3 regions of the Pseudoalteromonas sp. Angola-4 genome follow, and region 1 is predicted to be linked to each of the others. Evidence: predicted binding sites of a transcription regulator. Region 1 holds the regulator's gene; each other region holds the start of a gene.

The links. The regulator ArgR, encoded in region 1, controls arginine synthesis, uptake and breakdown. The targets are predictions, from matches to a motif close to ANTGAATANNTATTCANT.
Region 2: a site for ArgR is predicted at 3,211-3,228, ahead of PSH48_RS13180 (OadG family protein). Genes of this name have one in related genera too.
Region 3: a site for ArgR is predicted at 4,636-4,653, ahead of argC (N-acetyl-gamma-glutamyl-phosphate reductase). Genes of this name have one in related genera too.

The regions. Positions count from the first base shown of each region.
Region 1 covers NZ_JAQREK010000009.1:2,542-10,481, reverse strand. The annotation lists gene cgtA (Obg family GTPase CgtA) at 1-377, opposite strand, end outside; gene rpmA (50S ribosomal protein L27) at 514-771, opposite strand; gene rplU (50S ribosomal protein L21) at 788-1,099, opposite strand; gene ispB (octaprenyl diphosphate synthase) at 1,521-2,492, shown strand; gene mdh (malate dehydrogenase) at 2,587-3,519, opposite strand; gene argR (transcriptional regulator ArgR) at 3,744-4,211, shown strand; gene PSH48_RS11585 (Dyp-type peroxidase) at 4,208-5,107, opposite strand; gene PSH48_RS11580 (ABC transporter ATP-binding protein) at 5,151-6,197, opposite strand; gene PSH48_RS11575 (ABC transporter permease) at 6,198-7,829, opposite strand; gene PSH48_RS11570 (Fe(3+) ABC transporter substrate-binding protein) at 7,829-7,940, opposite strand, start outside.
Region 2 covers NZ_JAQREK010000011.1:10,459-18,398, forward strand. The annotation lists gene alaS (alanine--tRNA ligase) at 1-146, shown strand, start outside; gene PSH48_RS13155 (aspartate kinase) at 153-1,370, shown strand; gene csrA (carbon storage regulator CsrA) at 1,460-1,651, shown strand; gene PSH48_RS13165 (YcxB family protein) at 1,702-2,169, opposite strand; gene PSH48_RS13170 (hypothetical protein) at 2,326-2,517, opposite strand; gene PSH48_RS13175 (DUF1328 domain-containing protein) at 2,570-2,743, opposite strand; gene PSH48_RS13180 (OadG family protein) at 3,272-3,517, shown strand; gene oadA (sodium-extruding oxaloacetate decarboxylase subunit alpha) at 3,527-5,305, shown strand; gene PSH48_RS13190 (sodium ion-translocating decarboxylase subunit beta) at 5,317-6,447, shown strand; gene PSH48_RS13195 (aldo/keto reductase) at 6,586-7,557, shown strand; gene PSH48_RS13200 (hypothetical protein) at 7,571-7,747, shown strand; gene PSH48_RS13205 (peptidoglycan DD-metalloendopeptidase family protein) at 7,824-7,940, opposite strand, start outside.
Region 3 covers NZ_JAQREK010000001.1:43,055-50,994, reverse strand. The annotation lists gene argH (argininosuccinate lyase) at 1-523, opposite strand, end outside; gene PSH48_RS00250 (argininosuccinate synthase) at 575-1,777, opposite strand; gene PSH48_RS00245 (ornithine carbamoyltransferase) at 1,774-2,706, opposite strand; gene argB (acetylglutamate kinase) at 2,714-3,481, opposite strand; gene argC (N-acetyl-gamma-glutamyl-phosphate reductase) at 3,481-4,491, opposite strand; gene argE (acetylornithine deacetylase) at 4,710-5,861, shown strand; gene panP (pyridoxal-dependent aspartate 1-decarboxylase PanP) at 5,941-7,569, opposite strand; gene PSH48_RS00220 (bifunctional diguanylate cyclase/phosphodiesterase) at 7,846-7,940, shown strand, end outside.

The DNA of each region.
Region 1 (7,940 bases):
CCCAAGCCATGGAAACCACCTTTTGCAACCACAATTTTTTGACCATGCTGCGTTAAATCGCCTAACGCCTCTTGAGTGTCAACGTCGGTAATACGTGTACCCACAGGTACTTTTACTACCAAGTCTTCGCCCTTTTTACCTGTACAGTTACGGCTTTGACCATTAGTACCACGCTCGGCACGGTGAAAACGCTCAAACTGGTAATCAATTAGGGTATTTAAGTTTTCATCAGCTTGTAGATAAACACTACCACCGTCTCCACCGTCACCGCCGTCCGGGCCACCGTCTGGTACATATTTTTCTCGACGGAAAGACACGACACCGCTGCCGCCGTCACCAGCTTCTGCGCGAATTTCTACTTCATCTACAAACTTCATGATTACTCACTTTAGGGATTGGCTTTAATTTAACTATTATATACCCAAGCCAACGTAAATGCAGGCTTGGGTATATATTTGACGTTTCTGAAAACAAAAAACCCCGCAAAGGCGGGGTTTTTTACTACCTTACTGATTACTCAGCTACGATAGTTACGTATTTACGGTTTAAAGGACCTTTTTGTTCAAATTGAACTTTACCATCTGCTTTTGCGAAGATAGTGTGGTCTTTACCGATACCTACGTTTGCGCCAGCGTGGAAACGAGTACCACGTTGACGAACAATGATGCTACCCGCTAGAACTGATTCGCCACCAAAACGCTTAACACCTAGGCGTTTGCTTTCTGAATCGCGACCGTTACGAGTACTACCAGCTGCTTTTTTATGTGCCATTTCTAAGTACCTCTAATTAAGCGCTAATGCCAGTGATTTTAACTTCAGTGAACCATTGACGATGGCCCATTTGCTTACGAGAATGCTTACGGCGTCTAAATTTAACAACCTTAATCTTCTCACCGCGACCATGTGAAACAACCTCAGCTGTTACTTTACCACCGTTTACGAACGGTACACCGATCTCGATTTTCTCACCATCAGCAACTAAAAGTACTGAATCAAATTCAACTGCTGCACCAGTTTCAACGTCTAATTTTTCAAGACGAATCGTTTGACCTTCAGTCACACGATGCTGTTTACCACCACTTTGGAAAACCGCGTACATAATTAACTCCGTCTGTGCGCCCTCAAATCGACGCAACTAAAATATTCTTCGATAGGGCGCGAAGTTTACGCTAATGCATAAAAACTAGCAAGCCTATTTTGTAATTAAAATGAATAAAAAGTAGCTGCATTGAGAGCAATTCAATATTTCCCCCATTTTATATTAAATTGCCCTGTTGCCAAGCGCTTTTTAGTGCAAAGACAAAATAAATTTACGTGTCGCTATGCCTACTCCAGAACCCATTGACTGCGCAATAAATAGTCGCGCTTTGAGTGTGAAATATACAATTAAATACCCTAATTAAGCGCTAATTAAGGTTTTTAACTCGGTTTTTTTAATGAATCGTCACAAAATATCGAGCTAGTGCTTTTTTTGTTGTACAATCGGCGCCGTTCACACATAAAAATTGGCTCGGAGATCAATGGATATAAAAGCTATCCAGGCGTTAATCGAAAGCGATATGAATGACGTCAATCAACTTATACACGCGCAAATGCGCTCAGATGTGGCGTTAGTCAATCAACTTGGTTTGTACATCGTTAACAGCGGCGGCAAACGCGTACGCCCGATGCTGGCAATATTGGCAGCAAGAGCTTTGGGTTACCAAGGTAAAGATCACATTACTTTGGCAACGATTGTTGAATTTATTCATACTGCAACACTATTACATGATGATGTTGTTGATGAATCTAACCTGCGCCGTGGTACACCGACTGCAAATGCCGAATTTGGTAATGCTGCCAGCGTGCTGGTTGGGGATTTTATTTACACCCGCTCGTTTCAACTTATGGTGGGGCTGGGCAAAATGCAAATTATGCAAGTGCTTGCTGATGCCACCAACGTGATTGCTGAGGGTGAAGTATTGCAACTTATGAATTGCAACGACCCTAATACCACCGAAGCAAGTTACATGCAGGTTATTTACTCTAAAACGGCTAAATTATTTGAAGCCGCTACAGGGCTTGCAGCTATTATTACCGAGCAAGATAATAGTGTGTTAGATGCGCTTAATTTATATGGTATGCATTTAGGTACTGCTTTTCAGTTAGTTGATGACGTGCTTGATTACAACGCAGACGCTGACCAATTAGGTAAAAATATTGGTGATGATTTAGCAGAAGGTAAGCCAACCTTACCGCTAATATACGCTATGAAGCACGGCAGTGATCAGCAAAGAGCCCTTATTCGTGATGCCATTGAGCATTGCAATGGTATGGATAACCTTGAGGCTATTTTAACGGCACTTAAACAAACCAACGCACTTGAATTTACAATGCAAAAGGCGCAGCAAGAAGCAGACAAGGCCATTGCCTGTTTAGACTTTTTAGCAGAGTCGCAGTACAAGCAAGCGTTAATCAGCTTAGCGCGTATAGCTGTAGAGCGAGATCACTAACTTTGCAGCCTCCCTTAATTAGTATTTAAGGGCCATAATTTTCGAGCAATAAAAAAGCCTGCATAAGCAGGCTTTTTTGTGCATAACTTGGCTATTACGCCATGAAATCAACACCTTCTTTGATGTCTTTTTTCAGTGTCTCAAGCATATCGTTCTTCGCTTTTTCTTCAAATGCGCTTAGCTCGCCGTAAGAAAGAATTTCTTCAACGCCGTTTTTACCTAAACGTACTGGGTGTGCAAAATACTCTGCATCACCATCTTCAACAGCAACGTATGCGTAATCTACAACATCTTCACCTTGTAGGCCTTTAACTAAAGACATACAAAAACGTGCTGCAGCAGCACCCATTGATAATGTAGCTGAACCACCACCTGCTTTAGCATTTACTACTTCAGTACCTGCATTTTGGATACGTGGAGTAAGTGCAGCAACTTCGTCTTCAGTGAAAGTTACGCCTTCAACTTGAGAAAGTAGAGGAAGAATAGTTGTGCCAGAGTGACCACCAATTACTGGTACTTTAACTGTAGCAACGTCTACGCCTTTAAGTTCAGCAACAAATGCTTCTGAACGAATCACGTCAAGCGTAGTAATACCAAATACACGGCTTGCATCGTATGTACCTGCTTTCTTGAACACTTCAGCAACAATCGGTACTGTGCCGTTTACTGGGTTAGTAATAATACCCACAAGTGCTTTAGGACAACTAGCTACAATGCCTTCAGCTAGTGTTTTAATGATACCGGCATTTACGTTAAATAAATCTGCACGATCCATACCTGGTTTACGTGGCATACCCGCTGGGATTAAAACAATATCAGCACCGTCAAGCGCTTTGTTTAAATCGTCTGCGCCAAAACCTGCTACTTTAACATCAGTTGGGATGTGTGATAGGTCAACAGCAACACCTGGTACAACTGGTGCAACATCGTAAAGTGATAATTCAGAACCAGCTGGTAAGCCTGTTTTTAATAGTAAAGACAATGCTTGACCGATACCGCCTGCAGCACCTAATACAGCAACTTTCATTGGAATTCTCCGTCATTTGAGGTAGGAAATACTTGTGGCCCTTAAGATAATGAAATTAGCGCCTAAAAACAAATTTATCGGGCCTATTTTGCGATATTTTCGACCATAGTTGTAAACTTTGGTGGTTTATCGCATCAAACTGTCAAGTTGACTAAACAACTGCTGCATAATTATTCATTTTTGTGTAGTATTTACAGCATAAATAACAATAATGAATAAAGACTATGCAACCTCAAGATAAACAAGAAGCATTGGTAAAAGCGTTTAAATCACTTTTAAAAGAAGAAAACTTTGGCTCTCAAGGCGAAATAGTTGATGCGCTTAAAGAGCAAGGCTTTGACAATATAAGCCAGAGTAAAGTGTCACGCATGTTAAGTAAGTTTGGTGCTGTGCGTACCCGCAACGCTAAACAAGAAATGGTTTACTGCCTACCCGCTGAAATGGGAGTGCCGACAGCTAAAAGCCCATTACGCCAGTTAGTCATTGATATTATGCATAATGAAATGATGATCATTATTCGCACTAGTCCAGGCGCTGCGCAGCTTATTGCCCGCTTACTTGACTCGTTAGGAAAGGCCGATGGTGTATTAGGTACTATTGCCGGAGACGATACTATATTTATTGCCCCAGCAAAAATCTCTGAAATAGACGTCACACTTGAACGAGTACGTATTTTATTTGATACGGTTTAAATTTGCTTTAAAAAACCAACTGAGGGGGCAAAAAAAGCTGACCCCATATCGGCTTGAGTAAAATCAAGCCAATGGTCGTAACACTCCCCTTTTCCTATGCGGCTGTTAAGTACCTTTTCAAACGCACTTCCCGATGCAGAGCATGTAATACTTAGCATGCCTTGCTCGTAAACATCGCCATACGGCATGCTTTGGTTAAGCAGTATTGCTTGGCCGCTCTCATCTTTTAGCTCACTTCTAGTCGCGTGGCTAGTATCTACCTTTGGCTCAATTAAGGTGTTATCTAAACGTGTGCGCCCCATAATGTGTTCTTGCTCGCTTAGTGATAAATGCTGCCATACGCTCAGGTCATGCTTATAACGCTGTACATGAATATAGCTGCCTTGGTGTTCAAAGCTGTCGGGGTTATTAACCAGTGCCGTGATTCGTTTTTGGCGTCCATGTGGGGTGTCGCCTGCATAAATAAAGCCGTTAAAGTCTCGCCCATCTAAAAACCTAAAATTGCGAATTTGTTCAACCAGCTCTACATCGGGCGAAAACAACTTTAATATTTGCAATGCAAAAAGGTGATTAACATCTTCTCGGTCTGAGCGAATTTGTATGAATAAATCACATGGCTGTACGCGCATAACAAAATCACTGTGATTTATATTAGGAAAGCTTTGCAGCTCGCTTGGGATATATTCAGGTAGTATATGCGGCCAATATTGCGCGCCTATAGCCACCATGCAAGAGAGCATGGCTTCGGAGAACTGATCACTAAACTCTTCTTCAATTGCGCTTACGCGCTTAAGCTTTGCGCGCAATGACTCGTCTTGACCATCAAATACATTAAAAAATAAATGCAAACCGTGTAAGTTTGCTTCAGCACAAATCCCAGATTGCGCTTGCGCCATTGTTATTCCTTAGCTTTATAAAACACAGCGAATAACACATTTGTTATGATTCGAAAAAATTCACCGTGTGAGGTTTTATTTTTATTATAACCTGCTCATTTATTTCAAATGACTGGCCATATTGTGCGGCAACTTCAATCTCTTGCTCTGCAATTACAACAGTGTAAACATAAGCCGAGCCTATAAACCGACGGCTTAAAATGCTCACACCTTGAGGGTTATCGGCCTGCGTATTTTGCGCAAGCTCAATATGGTGTGGACGAATATACACCACCCCTTTTATTGCACTGTGCGTATGCTCATGCTGCGATTGCACGACACCAAAAGGCGTTGTGTATTCAGTTGCCGTTAACACTTCTGCGCCTAAGTATATGCCCTGACCCAGAAACTCTGCAACCTCCTTTGTCTTTGGCACGGCAAAAAGCTGCTCTGGAGTACCTTGTTGGGCTATTTTTCCTTGATGCATAATGGCTAGCGTGTCTGAAAACGCAAAGGCTTCTTCTTTTGAGTGGCTAACAAATACCGCAGAAACCTGCTGCGCTTTAATAATGCGCCTAATATCAGCAATTAACTCAAAACGTACTTGTGTGTCTATGTTCGAAAAAGGCTCATCAAGAAGCAATAAACTAGGCTTATAAGCCAAAGCCCGCGCAATAGCCACGCGTTGCTGCTGGCCACCCGAGAGCTGATGAGGGTAGCGTTTTGCACACCCCGTTAAATGCACTAGCTCTAGCATTTCCTCTACCCGTTGCTGTTTTTGCGCTTTGCTTACTTTACCCAGCCCAAACGCAATATTATCGGCCACACTGAGGTGCGGAAACAAGGCATAATCTTGAAACATCATCCCTATATTACGATGCTCTGGTGATATAAATGTATGCTTATCGCTTACACATTTGCCATCTATAAATACGCTACCTTCATTTATTTCAATAAGGCCAGCAATTGCTTTTAAGGTGGTTGTTTTACCGCAGCCGCTGGCTCCGAGCAAACACACAATTTCGTCTTGACCCACCGTTAAATCTAAATTGTATAGCACGTGCGTGCCACTGTAGTGATAACCCACGCCTTGTAAATTTAAACGGCTCATTTAACTGCGTTGCTCCATAGAACGATTAATAAAATACAAGGGGATCAACCCAACCAAAACAATAAATAAAGCGGAAATAGAAGCAAGCTCAAGCTGCTCATCGCTCACATATTGAAATACATGTGTGGCTAAACTTTCAAAGTCAAAAGGCCTTAATAGTAATGCGGCAGGCAGCTCTTTCATACACTCAATAAATACAAGCAATGCAGCTGTTAAAAGACCTCGACGTAATAAAGGAAGGTGCACTAAGCGCAGTGTTTGCCCTGGGCTTTTACCCATAGATTGGCTAGCCATATCCAGTGATGGACTAATACGTACAAAGCTCGATTCTATAGCACCGTGCGCAATGGCATAAAAGCGCACTAAGTAAGCCAGTATAATAGTGACAATGCTGCCGGTTAGTAATAAACCTATATCTAGGTTGTAGCTCTCAAGGGCTATATTTATTGAGTTTTCTAATACGCTAAGCGGTAATAGCACAGCAATAGCCAGTACCGTACCTGGCAGTGCATAGCCGGTGCTCGCTAAGCGACCAGGTATTAAAGAATAGCCTTGCTTTGCCACACGCTGATAAAAAACGATTAGTGTAGCGAGTATTATACTGGCTACGCTTACAATAATAGCTACTTGTAAACTTTGCCACGCGTAACTAAAAAATGCCGTGTTCCAGGCTTTATCAAAGTAAGTTATTGCATAATTTAGCAATACCAACATAGGTATAATAAAAGCAATGAGCAAAATAACACTGCAAAATGACGTAGCCAGCCATGCTTGTTTACCTTTAAGTTTGTATAACGACTCGCTATTAACACCTGATTGACGCTCAAACACGGCTTGGTTACGCCGACTAAAGCGCTCCGCCATTAAAGCTAAAAACAGCAGTAACAGCATAACGCCCGATATTTTCGCTGCAGCCGTGAGTGAGTAATAACCAAACCATGTATCGTACACTGCGGTGGTTAAAGTGCTCACTGCAAAGTAACTTACCGTTGCATAGTCGGCCATGGTTTCCATGCTTATGAGCGCAAGGGCTGCCACAATTGAGCCACGAGAAAGCACTATGCTTACTTTAAAAAAGCTTTGCCAAGGCGATAAACCCATTAATTGACTAGCTTGCACTAGCTTAAATGACTGCTCTCGCAGTGCGGTTTTAAAAATTAAAAATAAATACGGATACAGCACAAGTGCGATCATTACAATAGCGCCGGGCAAAGTGCGAATATCAAAAAACCAATAATCCGTTGGCGAGTGCCAATCAAACCAGTCTCTTAGGGCTATTTGCACAGGGCCAGCGTAATCTAGCAAATCGGTATACACATAAGCTATTAAATAGGTAGGCATTGCAAGGGGCAGCATAAGCGCCCATTCAAATTGCTTTTTTCCGGGGAAGGAGCAATACGCACTGAGCCAACCAAGCGGAAGCGCAATTGCACAGCTAAGCAGGCATACGCCAAAAATAAGCAGTACGGTATTAGTAATATAATCCCACAGCACGGTATCCCACAGATGAGAAAATACCTCTGAGTCGCCTTGTAAAGATTCATATATCAGAAAAAACAGCGGGGCCGACAATAAAAGCCCTGTCGACCAAGCAAAGAGCTGCCATTTAGACAGCTTAAATATAAAATTCATTAAAGGTCGAACTTCACCTCATCTATTAGCTTAAGGGCTAACGGACGATATTTACTGATCTCATCAAGTGCTAGGCCATCTTCTTTAAAGCTCCCCCAAGAGGCCACTAAA
Region 2 (7,940 bases), on a different contig from region 1:
CCGGTGAGCTTGTAAACCACATGGCAGGCCAAGTAGGCGGTAAAGGGGGCGGTCGTCCTGATATGGCACAAGCGGGTGGTTCACAGCCTGAAAACCTAAACGCCGCGCTTGAAAGCGTGACAGCCTGGGTAAGTGAGAAAGTTTAAGCTTACGTGGCACTTATTGTCCAAAAGTTTGGCGGCACTTCGGTTGGCTCTATTGAGCGAATAGAAGCGGTCGCCGACCTTGTTGTTAAAACTAAGCAGCAAGGTCATCAAGTGGTTGTGGTTCTTTCGGCCATGTCGGGAGAAACCAACCGCTTAATTAACCTCGCCAAGCAAATAGATACTCGCCCGAGTAGCCGAGAATTAGACGTACTTATTAGCACTGGAGAACAGGTTTCTGTTTCGCTCCTTGCTATGGCTATTATAAAACGTGGCCATTCGGCTGTAAGCCTACTAGCCGATCAGGTTAATATTCAAACCGATAACATGTTTGGTAAAGCCCGTATTGAAGAGGTTGCTGCGACGCGTTTAAAGCATGAGCTTGAGCATAATCGGATTGCGATTATTGCCGGTTTTCAGGGGCGCGATGTAGAGGGTAATATTACAACCCTTGGGCGCGGCGGCACCGATACCTCTGCGGTGGAAATAGCCGCGGCAATAAAAGCCGATGAATGTCAGATCTATACCGACGTTGATGGCGTATACACTACTGATCCTCGTGTAGAACCAAACGCACAGCGAATGCGCCATGTAACGTTTGCCGAAATGCTAGAGCTGGCAAGTTTAGGCGCAAAAGTATTGCATATTCGTGCTGTTGAGTCGGCTGGTAATCATAAAATGCCGCTAAGGGTGCTTTCGAGTTTTGAGCCCGATGAAGGAACGCTAATAAGTTTTGAGGAGAGCGATATGCCAACTAAGGTTGTGTCGGGGATTGCGTTTAATCGTGACGAATGCTTGATAAAGGTACATGGCGTACCATACTGTGTTCATTCTCTTACAAAAATTTTGAAACTTTTTGCAGAAAATGGCATCGAAATAGATATGATTAGTCAAGTTAATCATAACTTTGAAAAAATAGACTATGCTTTTACTGTGCATTCAAATGACTATTTGCAAGCACACGATTTACTAACTCAACAACAGGTAAATCTGCAGGCTGATAGCATTTCTAGTGATACAACAGTTGCAAAAGTGTCGGCTGTTGGCATAGGAATGAAGTCTCACAGTGGTGTAGCGCATCAATTTTTTGATGCATTGGCGCAAGAAGGCATACACATAGTTTTAGTATCGACGTCTGAAATCAAGGTATCGGTTTTAATTGACGAGAAGTATTTAGAACTAGCAGTAAGAGCGTTACACTCAGAATTTTTAACAGAAAATGGATAGTTTGGGAGTTTTTACTTACTTTTCAATCAATTTTTCATTAAAATGGTCAAGCGGAATCTTATAATTTATTGGAACATGGGAGCAAGAGAATGCTAATACTAACTCGTAGAGTAGGTGAAACCCTAATGATTGGTGACGAAGTAACTGTTACTGTATTAGGTGTTAAAGGAAATCAAGTTCGAATTGGTGTTAACGCACCTAAAGACGTTTCAGTGCATCGTGAAGAGATTTACATGCGTATACAAGCTGAAAAGTCTAACCCTAATCCGGGCAATGCTTAATCAACAGTTATACTTAGCTGAGTAATGCACTTAGCTATACCAAAAGCCACTCACTGAGTGGCTTTTTTGTTTATAAAATCGCGCATTTCATCGGTTAATACACTGCTAGAAATATATTGCATACCTTTATTATGGTGCACTAAGTAGCCGTGGTTGGTTTTAATAATATGGGTTATTTCTGCCCACTTAAATGTATGGCTTTTATAGTGGTTTTCGGTGCTAATAGCGTCATCGGTAAACGAAAGAGTAACCGTTGAACCCGAAGCACGACTAAACATTTGGCGCGTAACCCACCAAGGCCTGCGGTAATAAAAGGCAACGCATTCTAATACACCCAGCATTATTAAAAATGTACCTAGGTAATGATCGTCCATGGCGTAAATACTAATTAAACCTAAGCACACCAGTAATGCCAGCAAAAAATACTTTGGCTTGGCTGCTTTACTATAAGAGTGGGACTCGTCAAAGCATTCGTAGTAGTAGGGTTTATCGAGTGTGTATGTGGTGGTCAGTGCCATAATTGCTAATAAGTAATAGTTTTCGCTATTTTAACAAGCTAGCGTAAAAATCACACCCGTTAATGTAGGCTATGCATTATAAGAGTTAGAAGCCGCTTTTTGTTAGCGCACAAAAAAACGGCTTATTAAAAGCCGTTTTTTACGTTTCCAAACAGATTAACAGTTAGTTTCTTCTGCGTTAACGCCTTCTTTTACATTTTCACATGCATCTTCAACAGAGTTTTGCACGTCAGTTACTGCTTCATCAATACGCTCACCGGCTTCTTCTGCGTGGTTGTCTTCACAACCCATCATAAAGAAACCTGCAAATACGGCGATTAGTGCTGCTTTTAAAGTTGTTGAGTTCATAATGTAATTCCTTGTATATGTTGATTGTTTAGTGTTTTAAGTATGTTAGTAGCTACCTGGGCGATTTACCGCGCAGCGCACCTGAAACTAAAGAAATCACTAAAAGTACTAAAAAGATAAAGAATATAATTTTTGCTATACCAGCTGCGGCACCTGCGATACCACCAAAACCTAACACTGCAGCGATTAAAGCAATAACTAAAAATGTAATTGTCCAGCGTAACATTGTTTTCTCCTTGGTTATCAAATTCGTTCGAAAGTAATAATGCCAGTTGCGTGCCAGAGTTTAATTTTATTAATTTTCAATATGTTATGGTTTTTTGAGCGAAGGTTGTAAATTTAGGATTGGTAAGTTTTACGTTTAACGATGTAACTTATTCACACTATTGTAAAGAGAGTAAAAAAATAAATATTTTTTGTGCGCTGCTTTACTAGTCTTGGTAAGACCAATTTACATTTTAGCCCAAACTGATTTTTTACCTGCCGTTTAACTTACTATTTTTTATAGTTTTTAAGTTTTTTTGGGTTTAATCATATAACCTTTGCCTATAACGGTTATTTTTATCATCTATATCTAAGCTAATTTAACCCTGTATTAGCTATGTTAACTATTGTGACTGTATGTTAGTTTAATTTTAATTGGTTTTACCAATTGACAGGTGGTGGACAAAGTTAAAAGTTTTGTTATCATTCGGTGAATAATTATTTAAATAAAGCGGTTTTTTGTATCGCTATATAGTGCAGGGGGAGAAAAATGGATATAGGAGCTGTACTCACAACCGCAGGTAGCTTGATGCTGACGGGCATGGTGGGCGTGTTTGTATTTCTTTCAATATTGATTGGTGCTGTGTCACTCATGTCTAACTTGGTTGCTCGTTTTGACGAGGCTGAAGTTGCAATACCGGTTAAATCACCATCTTTAAAATCTCAAGGTGTGTCAAACGAGCACATCGCTGCTATTAGTGCTGCCATTGCTCAGTACAAATCAAATAATAAATAAGAGGCACACATGGCTAAATTAAAATTAACAGAACTTGTTTTACGCGATGCTCATCAGTCTTTACTTGCAACCCGTATGCGCTTAGATGACATGCTCCCTATTGCTAGCAAACTTGATGATGCCGGTTATTGGTCTATTGAGTCATGGGGCGGCGCTACGTTTGACTCGTGTATTCGTTATTTAGGTGAAGATCCGTGGGAGCGTATTCGTGCCCTTAAAAAAGCAATGCCCAATACTAAACAGCAAATGCTATTGCGCGGGCAAAATTTATTGGGTTACCGCCACTATGCCGATGACGTGGTAGAAAAGTTTGTAGAGCGTGCCCACAAAAATGGTGTAGATGTATTTCGTATTTTTGACGCCATGAACGATGTGCGTAACTTAGAAACGGCAATTAAAGCGGCTGTAAAAGTAGGAGCACACGCACAAGGCACTATTTCTTATACTGTAAGCCCAGTGCATACCCTTGATATGTGGTCAACCCTTGCAAAACAGCTAGAGGATTTAGGTTGTCACTCTATTTGTATTAAAGATATGGCAGGCTTATTAAAACCATACGATGCAGAGCAACTTATTAAAGGGCTAAAAGAAACCGTTTCTATCCCTATTGCTATGCAGTGCCATGCAACCACCGGTTTAAGTACAGCTACGTATCAAAAAGCCATTGATGCAGGCATTGATATGCTTGATACCGCAATTTCTTCAATGAGTATGACTTACGGTCATTCAGCTACAGAAACCATTGTAGCTATTGTTGAAGGTACGCCCCGCGATACCGAATTAGATTTAAACCAGCTAGAAGAAATAGCGGCTTACTTTAGAGATGTACGTAAAAAGTACGCTGCCTTTGAGGGGAGCCTTAAAGGTGTTGATGGCCGTATTTTACTCGCGCAAGTACCTGGTGGCATGTTAACCAACATGGAAAACCAACTTAAAGAGCAAGGCGCAGCAGATAAGCTAAATGAAGTATTACTTGAGATCCCACGCGTGCGTGAAGATTTAGGTTTTATTCCGCTAGTTACTCCAACATCGCAAATTGTAGGCACACAAGCAGTACTAAATGTGCTTACGGGTGAGCGTTATAAAACAATTACCAAAGAAACCGCCGGTGTTTTAAAAGGCGAGTATGGTTTAACACCTGCACCTATGAACAAAGAGCTGCAAGAGCGAGTGCTTGATGGCAGCGAGGTTATTACGTGTCGCCCTGCAGATAATATAGCCCCAGAGCTTGCATCGCTTGAAGCAGAGCTGCAAAAAGAAGCGCAAGAACAAGGTTTAACACTTGCTGATGAGCAAATAGATGATGTGCTTACCTATGCATTATTCCCACAGGTTGGCCTTAAATTTATTAAAAACCGTAATAACCCAGATGCCTTTGAAGCAGTGCCAAGTGCTGATGATGCAAACGCTAAGCCTGCAGCAAAACCTACAAGCAACAAAGGTGTTAGCGCTGAGCAATACAGCGTTAAAGTTGACGGTAAAGTTTACGATGTAGTGGTTGCGCAAGGTGGCGAGCTTAAAGAGGTAACGCTAAAAGATTCAGAGCACTTACCACAATCAGCATCGGTTGCATCAGGTGAAACACTGAATGCGCCACTGGCAGGTAATATTTTTAAAGTAAAAGTAAAAGCAGGCCAAGCCGTAAACGAAGGCGATGTGGTTGTTATTATGGAAGCGATGAAAATGGAAACCGAGGTTCGTGCAATGCACTCAGGTACTGTGGCTGAGGTCTTAGTGTCTGAAGGTGATGCTGTGACAACGGGCGATGCAATTATAGCGATGGCGTAGGAGTAGCTTTAATGGAAGGTCTTTTAAACCTTTGGCATGCTACCGGCATTGCTAACTTTACGTTTCCTGGCTTAATAATGATTGCGGTAGGGTGTTTGTTGTTGTTTTTAGCCATTGCTAAAAACTTTGAACCCCTATTACTGCTGCCGATTGGCTTTGGCGCAATACTGACTAATATTCCGGTTGCTGGGCTTTCTGACCCAGGTGGTTTGCTTTATTACGTGTATTACGTAGGTATTGATACGGGGATCTTCCCTTTATTAATTTTTATGGGAGTAGGGGCGCTGACTGATTTTAGTGCGCTTATTGCCAACCCGCGTATGTTATTACTGGGTGCAGCCGCGCAGTTTGGTATTTTTGCCACCTTGTTTGGGGCCATTTTATTAAACTATGTACCTGGCTTTGAATTTAGCTTACAAGATGCCTCAGCCATTGCCATTATTGGCGGTGCCGATGGCCCTACAGCCATATTTTTAGCATCTAAGCTTGCCCCTGATTTACTAGGTGCCATTGCGGTTGCTGCTTATTCTTACATGGCGTTAGTGCCAATTATTCAGCCGCCAATTATGCGCGCATTAACTACACCTGATGAGCGTGCTATTAAAATGCCAGAGCTGCGCAAAGTATCTAAAAAAGAAAAAATAGTATTTCCTTTAATGGTACTGAGCTTAACCGCTATGTTTTTACCAGCGGCTATTCCACTGGTAGGCATGTTCTGTTTAGGTAATTTAATGCGTGAGTCTGGTGTTGTGGATAGGCTTAGTAACAGTGCCCAAAACGAAATTATTAATATAACCACGATATTTTTAGGTTTGGCAGTGGGCTCTAAACTAGCGGCCGATCAGTTTTTAACTGTAGAAACCATTGGTATTTTGGTGCTCGGTGCGCTGGCATTTGCTATTGGTACAGCGTCGGGTGTGTTTATGGCAAAAGGCCTTAACAAGCTTTCTAAAACACCTATTAACCCTTTAATTGGTGCTGCGGGTGTATCGGCAGTACCGATGGCGGCGCGTGTAGTTAATAAAGTTGGGCTTGAGAATAACCCACATAACTTTTTACTTATGCATGCTATGGGGCCAAACGTAGCTGGAGTACTAGGAAGTGCCGTAGCCGCAGGTATATTACTGGCGCTTGTTGGCTAGTATTTAGGATTTAATCCAACCGATTAGCGCAGTTTACTGCGCTTTTTTTATGCCTATAAAACTGCACGTATTAAAGTTTGTTTGCAGACGAGTTTTTGTTTACAGTGAGGGCTATGCACACTAATAAGGATAGTCATCATGCTTCACACCCCTTTGGCAAAATATTTACCTCATGTTAGTAGACTCGTTTTTGGCTGTATGGGCCTAGGCGGCGGTTGGAATAAAGACGCCATTACTAAGGCTCACTTAAAGCAAACTCACGAGTGTATTGATGCAGCCATAGCTGGCGGCATTAACTTTTTTGATCACGCCGATATTTATACCTTTGGCAAAGCCGAGCAGGTATTTGGCCAAGCACTAGCTGAGCGACCAGAGCTTCGCGAGCACATGTATATTCAATCTAAATGCGGTATACGCTTTGAAGATGATAAAGGCCCCAAGCGTTACGACTTTTCGGCCAAGTGGATTGAAGAGTCAGTTGAAGGTTCACTTAAACGTTTAAACACCGATTATCTTGATGTGCTTATGCTTCATCGCCCTGATCCGCTAATGGAAGTAGAAGAAATTGCACAAGTATTTAGCTGCCTACAAGAAAGCGGCAAAGTACGTAATTTTGCCGTATCAAACATGCAGCAGCACCAAATGAACTTTTTACAACATGCCTTAGATATGCCTATTGTTGCTAACCAAATTGAAGCAAGTTTACAAAAACACCAATTTGTTGATGAAGGTGTTTATGCAGGTAATGCAGATGGAAAAGATCTTAACTTTACACCGGGCAGTGTAGAGTATTGCCGCCACTTTGATATTCAAATACAAAGCTGGGGAAGTTTATGCCAAGGGCTATACACAGGGGGCGATTTAACAAATGCATCGCAAGCCGACATAAATACCAGCATACTCGTAAATAAGCTTGCTGCACTTTACGATACAACGCCTGAGGCGATTGTTTTAGCTTGGTTATTACGCCACCCTGCATTAATACAGCCAATTATTGGCACAACGAACGTTGAGCGTATTGCAGCGTCATGCGGTGCGCTAAATGTTACGTTAAGTCGCGAACATTGGTATGCATTGTATGTAAGCGCCAAAGGCCATGAATTACCATAATTAAGGTTTAGGAATGAATATATTTGTTATTTTAATTTGCTTGTTTGTCGCTCTAGCGGTGCTGATACCTTTGCTTGAAAAGTACCAAGGTAAAATGGGGTTGGATGGCGCAACCAAATACAGCAAATATATTTGGCCGCTGGTTATGGTTTCTTTAGTCGTACAGCTAATTTATGTATTAATGAACTAATAAATTAATAAAAAACACAAAAAAGCCTTTGTAGGTTAACCCTACAAAGGCTTTTTTAGTATCTATTACTTATACGTTACTTAAGTGCTAGCTGTAGTTCGCGATTGCGTTCAAGCTGTGCAATAAAGTTTTCGGCAATAGGTTTAAACTTAGCAAGTTCAGAGCGTGGTAATGGCTCAGACTTAGGTAACTT
Region 3 (7,940 bases), on a different contig from region 1:
TTTCTACATAAGCCATACACCAATGGCTAAACAATACAGGTTGAGCACGTTGTAAATGCGTATAGCCTGGCAATATAGTCCCCAGCTCGCGCTCAGCTAACGCCACAAACTCAGCTTTTAGTGCAGCAATTGCACCGAGCAAATGATCGGCAGTATCGCGGCACCATAATCTAAAGTCAGTGGCTACTTGGTCATTACGGCTTCGGCCTGTGTGTAGCTTTTTAGCTAAATCACCTACTTTTTCGATTAGTGCAGCTTCTACGTGCGAGTGAATGTCTTCTGCACCTGAGGTTGCCACTGCTTGTGGATCTGCTTTTACTTCTTCAAGCAGTTCATTTAGTGCTGCAACCAACTTGGTGTGCTCATCGCTTGTAAGTACATTTACTTGCTCAAGCGCACCTGCCCATGCCACAGAGCCAATAATATCTTGCTCTGCTAACTGATAATCGAACGGAAGTGAGTCGTTAAATTGTTTAAACGCCTCATCTGGACCCGTAGAAAAACGTCCGCCCCATAATGCCATGAAATCTCTCCAAACCCTGTAACGCCCCTTATACAAGGGGCTATAAATAATTTACTTTTTAGCCATTGCTGAAATTCTGCTCGAAAGCGAGAATAAACGAATAAAGCCTTCAGCGTGCGATTGGTCATACACATCGTCTTCACCAAATGTAGCAAAGTCTTCGCTGTATAAGCTATTAGGTGATTTTTTCTGAACGGCTGTCACTTGGCCTTTGTAAAGCTTAAGTACAACTTCACCTGTAGCTAGTGTAGAAAGCGCTTCTGCACCGGCTAAAATAGAGTCTTTTAGTGGTGTAAACCAACGACCGTCATAGACTAAATGCGAAAATTCACCGCCCAGTACTTCTTTCCACTTACGGCTTGATTTATCAAGCACTAGCTCGTCAATGGCTTGCAGTGCCGCCATAATAACGGTACCGCCTGGTGTTTCGTAACAGCCGCGCGATTTCATGCCTACTAAACGGTTTTCTACAATATCTACACGGCCAACACCATGTGGCGCAGCAATGTCGTTTAATTTAACTAAACAGTCGTAAGGTTTAAGCTGCTCGCCATTTACGGCAACCACTTCACCCTCAATAACCGTAAGCGTTACATGCTCAGCTTTATCGGGTGCTTGCTCTGGTGAATTAGTCCAGGTCCAAACTTGGTCACTAGGCTCACACCATGGATCTTCAAGCTCGCCGCCTTCGTGCGAAATATGCCATGCGTTAGCATCACGGCTGTAAATTTTTGTTGCTGAAGCAGAACACGGAATATCACGCTCAGCCAAGTAATCTAATAATGATTCACGGCTTGATAAATCCCACTCACGCCATGGTGCAATTACTTTTAAATCGGGTGCAAGCGCTGCAAAACATGATTCAAAACGTACTTGGTCATTACCTTTACCAGTACAACCATGCGAAAGTGCATCGGCACCTACTTTACGTGCAATTTCAACTTGCGCTTTAGCAATAATAGGACGCGCCATAGACGTACCTAATAAATAAGTACCTTCGTAAATAGAACCCGTTTTAAGCGTTGGGTAAATGTACTCACTTACCATTTCATCTTTTAAGTCAACTACGTAACACTCAGATGCGCCTGATGCGATGGCTTTTTCTTCAACGCCTTCAAGTTCTTCAGCGCCTTGGCCTACATCGGCAACAAAGGCAATTACTTCACAACCGTAGTTTTCTTTTAACCATGGCACGATAGCTGAAGTATCAAGACCACCTGAATAGGCTAAAACGACTTTTTTAATTGAACTCATAGGTGTTCCTTAACAAAATTTGGATTTAGTAATGTAACTAGCAGAGCATTTTGCGCATGCATGCGATTTTCTGCTTGTTGAATAATTTTTGATGCTGGGCCATCCATTACCTCAGAGGTAATTTCAAACTCACGGTGAGCCGGTTGGCAATGTAATACCGTAGTCGCACCTGTTTGTTCTAGCAATGCTTGGTTTAGCTGATAAGGCATGTATTTTTCTTTAACTTGCTCAAGAGGCGTATCATCGCCCATAGACACCCACGTATCTGCATATACAACATTAGCGCCTACAGCGGCTTCTACACGGTCGCTTACCATTACTGATGCGCCGTTCATTGCAGCAATTTGCTCAGCCTTTTTAAGAATTTGCGAATCAGGCGAGCTGCCTTTTGGTGTAACAGCAACAAAATCTGTACCTAGCGTTGCCGCTAATAACATAAGTGAATGAGTAACGTTGTTACCTTCACCTAAGTAAGCCACTTTTAGCTCGCTCACATCGCCGTGTACTTCTTGTAGCGTTAAAAAATCAGCCAATGCTTGGCACGGGTGATATAAATCACACAAGCTATTAACGACAGGTACACTAGAGTATTCACCTAAGGTGGTTAACGTGCTGTGCTGGTTTACACGCGCTACAATTCCATCAGCCCACGTAGAAATATTAAGTGCAAAATCTTTTACAGATTCACGTGCACCCATAGCGCCGTTTTGCTGATCTAAATACACAGCGTGGCCGCCTAAACGGTTAATACCAATATCAAACGATAAACGCGTACGTAAACTTTGCTTTTCAAATAGGGTAACAATTGACTTACCCGCTAATACTTGGCTGTATTTTTCTGGCTTTGCTTTTAAATCACGCGCTAGTTTTAGTAAATTTAGTGCGCCTTGTTGGTCTAATTCTAGACCCGTTAAAAAATTCTCTAACATGATAACCCTATGGTGTAATTTTTGTTCCGACATGCTCGCCCTGTAGCAAAGCAGTTAAATTGTCTGGCTTTTGCCAGCTGGAAATATACACACCGCGTCGTAAATGTTGGGCAGCGTGCAGGCTGGTCTTAACTTTGACCTCCATTCCGCCCAAAATTACCCCTTCATCAATTAAAGTATCAATGTGTTTTGTGTCAAGTTGATGTAACGGCTGCTTGTTTGCATCAAGTACCGCTTCTACATCTGTCATAAAAATAAGTTCTGCATTTAAGTTGCTAGCAATCGCTGCGGCAGCTTCATCAGCGTTAACATTGTACCATTTACCTTGCTCATCAAACCCAATGGAGCTCACGATAGGTAACCGACCAAGCTTAAGTAAATCGTTAACAATTGAATCATCATTACTTTCGCACTTACCTACTTGCCCAAGCGCTTTTAGCTTTTGAGACGCCATAACTCCGGCTTCATACAAACAAAGGCCAACAGGTTTATGGCCTGCATTAATAGCTTGGCTTACCAGCTGCTTATTTGCACAGCCAGCCAGCGCCCCCACTATGTAAGGCATTTGCTCACTTGGGCTAATACGCAGTCCTTGGTGCTTTGCACTAGCAAAGCCTGCTTGTTTTAGCCAAGTGTCAACTAACGAGCCACCACCATGAACAATAACAAACTGATTATTTTGATCAGCGTTTAATACATTAAACAAAGCTTTTGCCGCGTTTTCAGTATTAAGTACAGCACCACCTAATTTAATTACCCACGTTTTAGTGCTCATTAAAAGGCTCCTTTTAAGCCAGTGGTGTGATCTAAATTCATTGATAAGTTAATACATTGCAAGGCTTGGCCCGCAGCGCCTTTTAATAGATTATCTATCGCTGCCATAACAATCAGTTGAGAGCCTTGCTGCTGCCAACCAATATCAACATAGGGTTGTTTTACCACGCTTTTAATAGATGGCACTTTATCAGCTAACAAACGAATCAACGGCTCGTTATTAAGTACTTGATAAGCATCAGATACGTTTTCCTTGGAAACGCCTGGCTTAAGCTGTACATAAATAGTTTCTAAAATTCCACGCGGAAAGTTACCTAAGTGCGGTGTAAATAACACCTTGTGGCCAAGGTGTTGTTCAATTTCAGGCCCATGACGATGGTTAAATAAACCATACGGGGCAAGCGATACTTCACAAAAGTGAGTACCTACGCTGGCTTTACGCCCTGCGCCAGTAACACCTGAAACAGCATTAATAATCACTTTTTCATCACTCAACAAGCCTGCCTGTTGCAACGGCTTTAACGCATTAAGCGCAGCGGTTGGGTAACAGCCGGCTACTGCCACAAGATTTGCATTGGCAATTGCACTGCTATTCCACTCTGCTAACCCGTAGGCTGCTTCGTTTAATAACTCAGGATGTTGGTGCTTAAAACCATAGTAAGTAACATAGTCGTCGTTGCTAGTAAGGCGGTAACCACCTGATAGGTCGAATACTTTTTTACCCATAGCTAAAAACTGCGGGGCTAAATCAACACTTACTTTGTGATCAGTACATAAGCAGATGTAATCGGCACTCGAATTTATGTCATCAAACGCTGATTCGCTCAGTGGTAGTAGAGGAATATCAAGAAGGTTTCTATGTTCTGGGTATAAATCACTTAATAATTTATGTTTATCTAAACTTCCCTCAGAGACATAACAGCCCGATAACGTTAAATTAGGGTGCTTAGCAACTAAGCTTGCTAATTCTGCGCCGCTATAACCGCTTGCGCCAATAATCGCTACATTCATTTTTTACTCGTTTATAAATTTACTACTAAATAGGTGTGGTGTTCGCTTACACTAGCTTAGATGCTAGCTAATACTTTTCTCAATGAATTGTTGATTATCGTCGCATTATCTTCATGGCTATACTTAATATATTTATGCTTAAAAAGTGAATTGATATTCATCATAAATACTTTTATATTGTTATGCAATTAAATTGAATAATTATTTTGGATTTTTTTATGTCTTTGCCGTCATTTCTCTCTATGTACCAACAACTCATTGCAGCCCCCTCTATTAGTGCAATAGAAGATGAACTTTGTATGAGTAATAAAGGGGTAATAGAGTTGCTAGCACGTTGGTGCGAAAGTTTAGGTTTTACTTGCGAAATTATAGAGTTAGAAGGTGGGAAAGGCCGATACAACCTACTTGCAAAGCGGGGAGTAGGCGATGGCGGCTTAATGCTTGCCGGCCATACAGACACCGTACCGTTTGACGATAGCCGCTGGAACCACGACCCATTTAAACTCACTGAACATAATAATAACTTATATGGGTTAGGTAGTATTGATATGAAAGGCTTTTTTGCTTTTGTATTACAAGCTATTAGTGAGCTTGATATAAAACAGCAAACACAACCTATTTTAATACTCGCCACTGCCGATGAAGAAACCACCATGGCGGGAGCGCAGCAGATTTGTAAGCACCCTAATTTAAAACCTGCGCGTTGTATTATTGGTGAACCTACTGATATGACTCCTGTATTTACTCACAAAGGACATATGAGCACGGCTATAAGAGTGATTGGCCGTTCAGGTCATAGTTCCGATCCCGAACGTGGTCTTAACGCCATCGAAGTCATGCATAAAGTGATTACAAAGTTGCTGATCTTAAAAGAGCAGTTAAAGAATAAATATTCAGTTGAACATTTTGAAATACCTTACCCTACCTTAAATTTAGGTAATATTCATGGTGGCGACAACGCAAATCGAATTTGTGGCTGCTGCGAAATGCACATAGACATGCGCCCGCTCCCAGGGTTAAGCATTAAAGACTTACAAGCTTTACTTATTGATGCCACCAGCGATATAAACGCGCAATACCCAAACGCAGTGAGCGTAATTGATTTACACGAGCCCATTCCAGCTTTTAGTGGCAGCACTGATAGCGCACTCGTTAAAATGGCAGAAAAAATTGCAGGAGAAAAAGCCGTTGCAGTAAATTATTGCACAGAAGCTCCGTTTATTCAGCAACTTGGCTGTGAAACAATAGTCATGGGGCCAGGCTCAATTAATCAAGCCCACCAACCTGATGAATTTTTAGCAATGGAGAAAATAAACCCATCGCAAAAAATTATAACTGACATTATTAGGGCAAACTGCTTTAACGCTTAAAAAGAAGACTGTATTAAAACTCACAGCAAAAATAACAAAGGCGCCCATTGGCGCCTTTGTTTTAGTTTATACCTAGGCGTTACTGCATATACTTACTTAAGTACTTTTTAAATACAGGGTCTGTTTTAGCAAGCTCTTTTTGCTCAGCTAAAATCTCTTTTAATATAACACCCGATGTGAGCGGATTAGCCAATACCACTCTAAATACCACCGTCGGCTGATTATCGTACTTTGAAGGGGTTAAGCGAGTACGCGATACAAACGAGCGCCCTGATTCACGTTGGCGTTTTTGCATACTGGCAGTAAAGCGATTGAGCGACGCGAAAATTTCTAACCGTGTTGCGGCATCTGCTTGGGCTATGGCTTGTTTAATTTGTTTAGGCACATAGCGGTATGTAAGCAAACACAGCTCAGGCTCTGAAATCAGCTCAAAGTCTTCATCCGCTTTAATTAAATCAGCAAAGTAATGTGCTTTTTTGATACTACGATCAATAAGCATTTCGTAGCCTTTGCGGCCAATAACGCGTAAGCAAGCATGTACTAACATAGCCATACCCGGGCGGCTGCCTTCGAGTGTATGGCTTCCTAAATCTTTTGAACCTTTACGTAATATGTACTCTGCATGGTGCTCTATTGCATCCGTAGCAGTTGGGTCTTTAAATAACACCAAGCCTGCGCCCATTGGCACATACATTTGTTTGTGTGCATCAATGGTAATTGAATCTGCGCGCTCAATTCCTTTTAATAATGGGCGATGCGTTTGCGATAAAAGCGTTGCCCCACCCCACGCTGCATCAACGTGAAAATGGCAGTTTATTTGCTGTGCTAAATCGGCCATATCATCAAGAGGGTCGATATTACCGGTCTCGGTTGTGCCAGCAACCCCAACAATTGCCATAACTTTTATGCCTTGCGATTCAAGCTCTAAGGCTTTTTCGCGCATGGCATTCACATCAACCTTGTTATTTTCGCAGGTTTTTACACCAATTAAATTTTCACGGCCGATGCCTAGTAAATCAATTGATTTACCTAAAGAATAATGCCCTCGCTCCGACACTAAAACGGCCAGCCCTTTGTAGCCATAATGCAGCATACCGGCAACGAGCCCTTGAGCGGCAATGCCTTTAAAGCTGCCGTCGGGTTTTAATAAGCGGTTACGCGCAATCCACAGTGCCGTTATGTTTGCAACTGTACCACCAGAGCAAAAAGCACCGAGTGATGTTTTAGCACTGTGCATCCATTTAGAATAAAACGACTCATCTTGCGAGTAAGCTAAATGATGCATCATGCCAAGCACTTGGCGCTCTAGGGGCGTAAATGCTTTTGAGGTTTCTATTTTTACTAGGTTTTGATTAAGCCCCACCATCAATTTTGAAAGCGGTAGTAAAAAATGCGGAAGAGCCGATGTCATATGCCCAATAAAGCTAGGCGCAGCCGTGTGTACTGAATGGGCAACTAGCTGCTCCATAATATCTTGGGCGTAAGCAGATACAAACGTTGGGTTTTCTGGGATCACCGCAGCCTGAAAATCTTTTTCAATTTCGTGTAATGGTTTTTCAATTGCCGCTATATTTTCGTTTAAAAACCCTGCTAAATTACTCGAAATTTCAAGCTCAATTTTGCTTAAAGTTGAGTCTGGCGCTTCAGGTACAGTAAATATACGCTTAAGGCTTTCTTTAGAGGCGACGGCACAACGCTTTTGATCCATCTTTATACCTAGTGTGTGTGTAGCTAAAACACGCGTTTAACAGTTAAAAATGCCAAACTATGGCGCTATTATAAGCAGCGTGCTTCTTTTAAAAATTGCGCTAACTTTACTGCAATATAAGTAAAATGTCTCCCTTTAAGCCATAAAAGCGACTAAACGGATGACAAATATTGTAAAAAAATTTCAATAATAGGATTTTATTAAAAAGTCACATTTTAGTTTTGGGCAAATTGCATTTATGCGTATACTTAATATGTGTAACAATAAGGGACAAGTATGCTCACAGGGAAATTAAAAGGGAAGTGGTTTATAGCTGGCTTTACATTGTTTTTGGTCAGTTTATTAGTCTATGTTTATTACACCTATAGCTC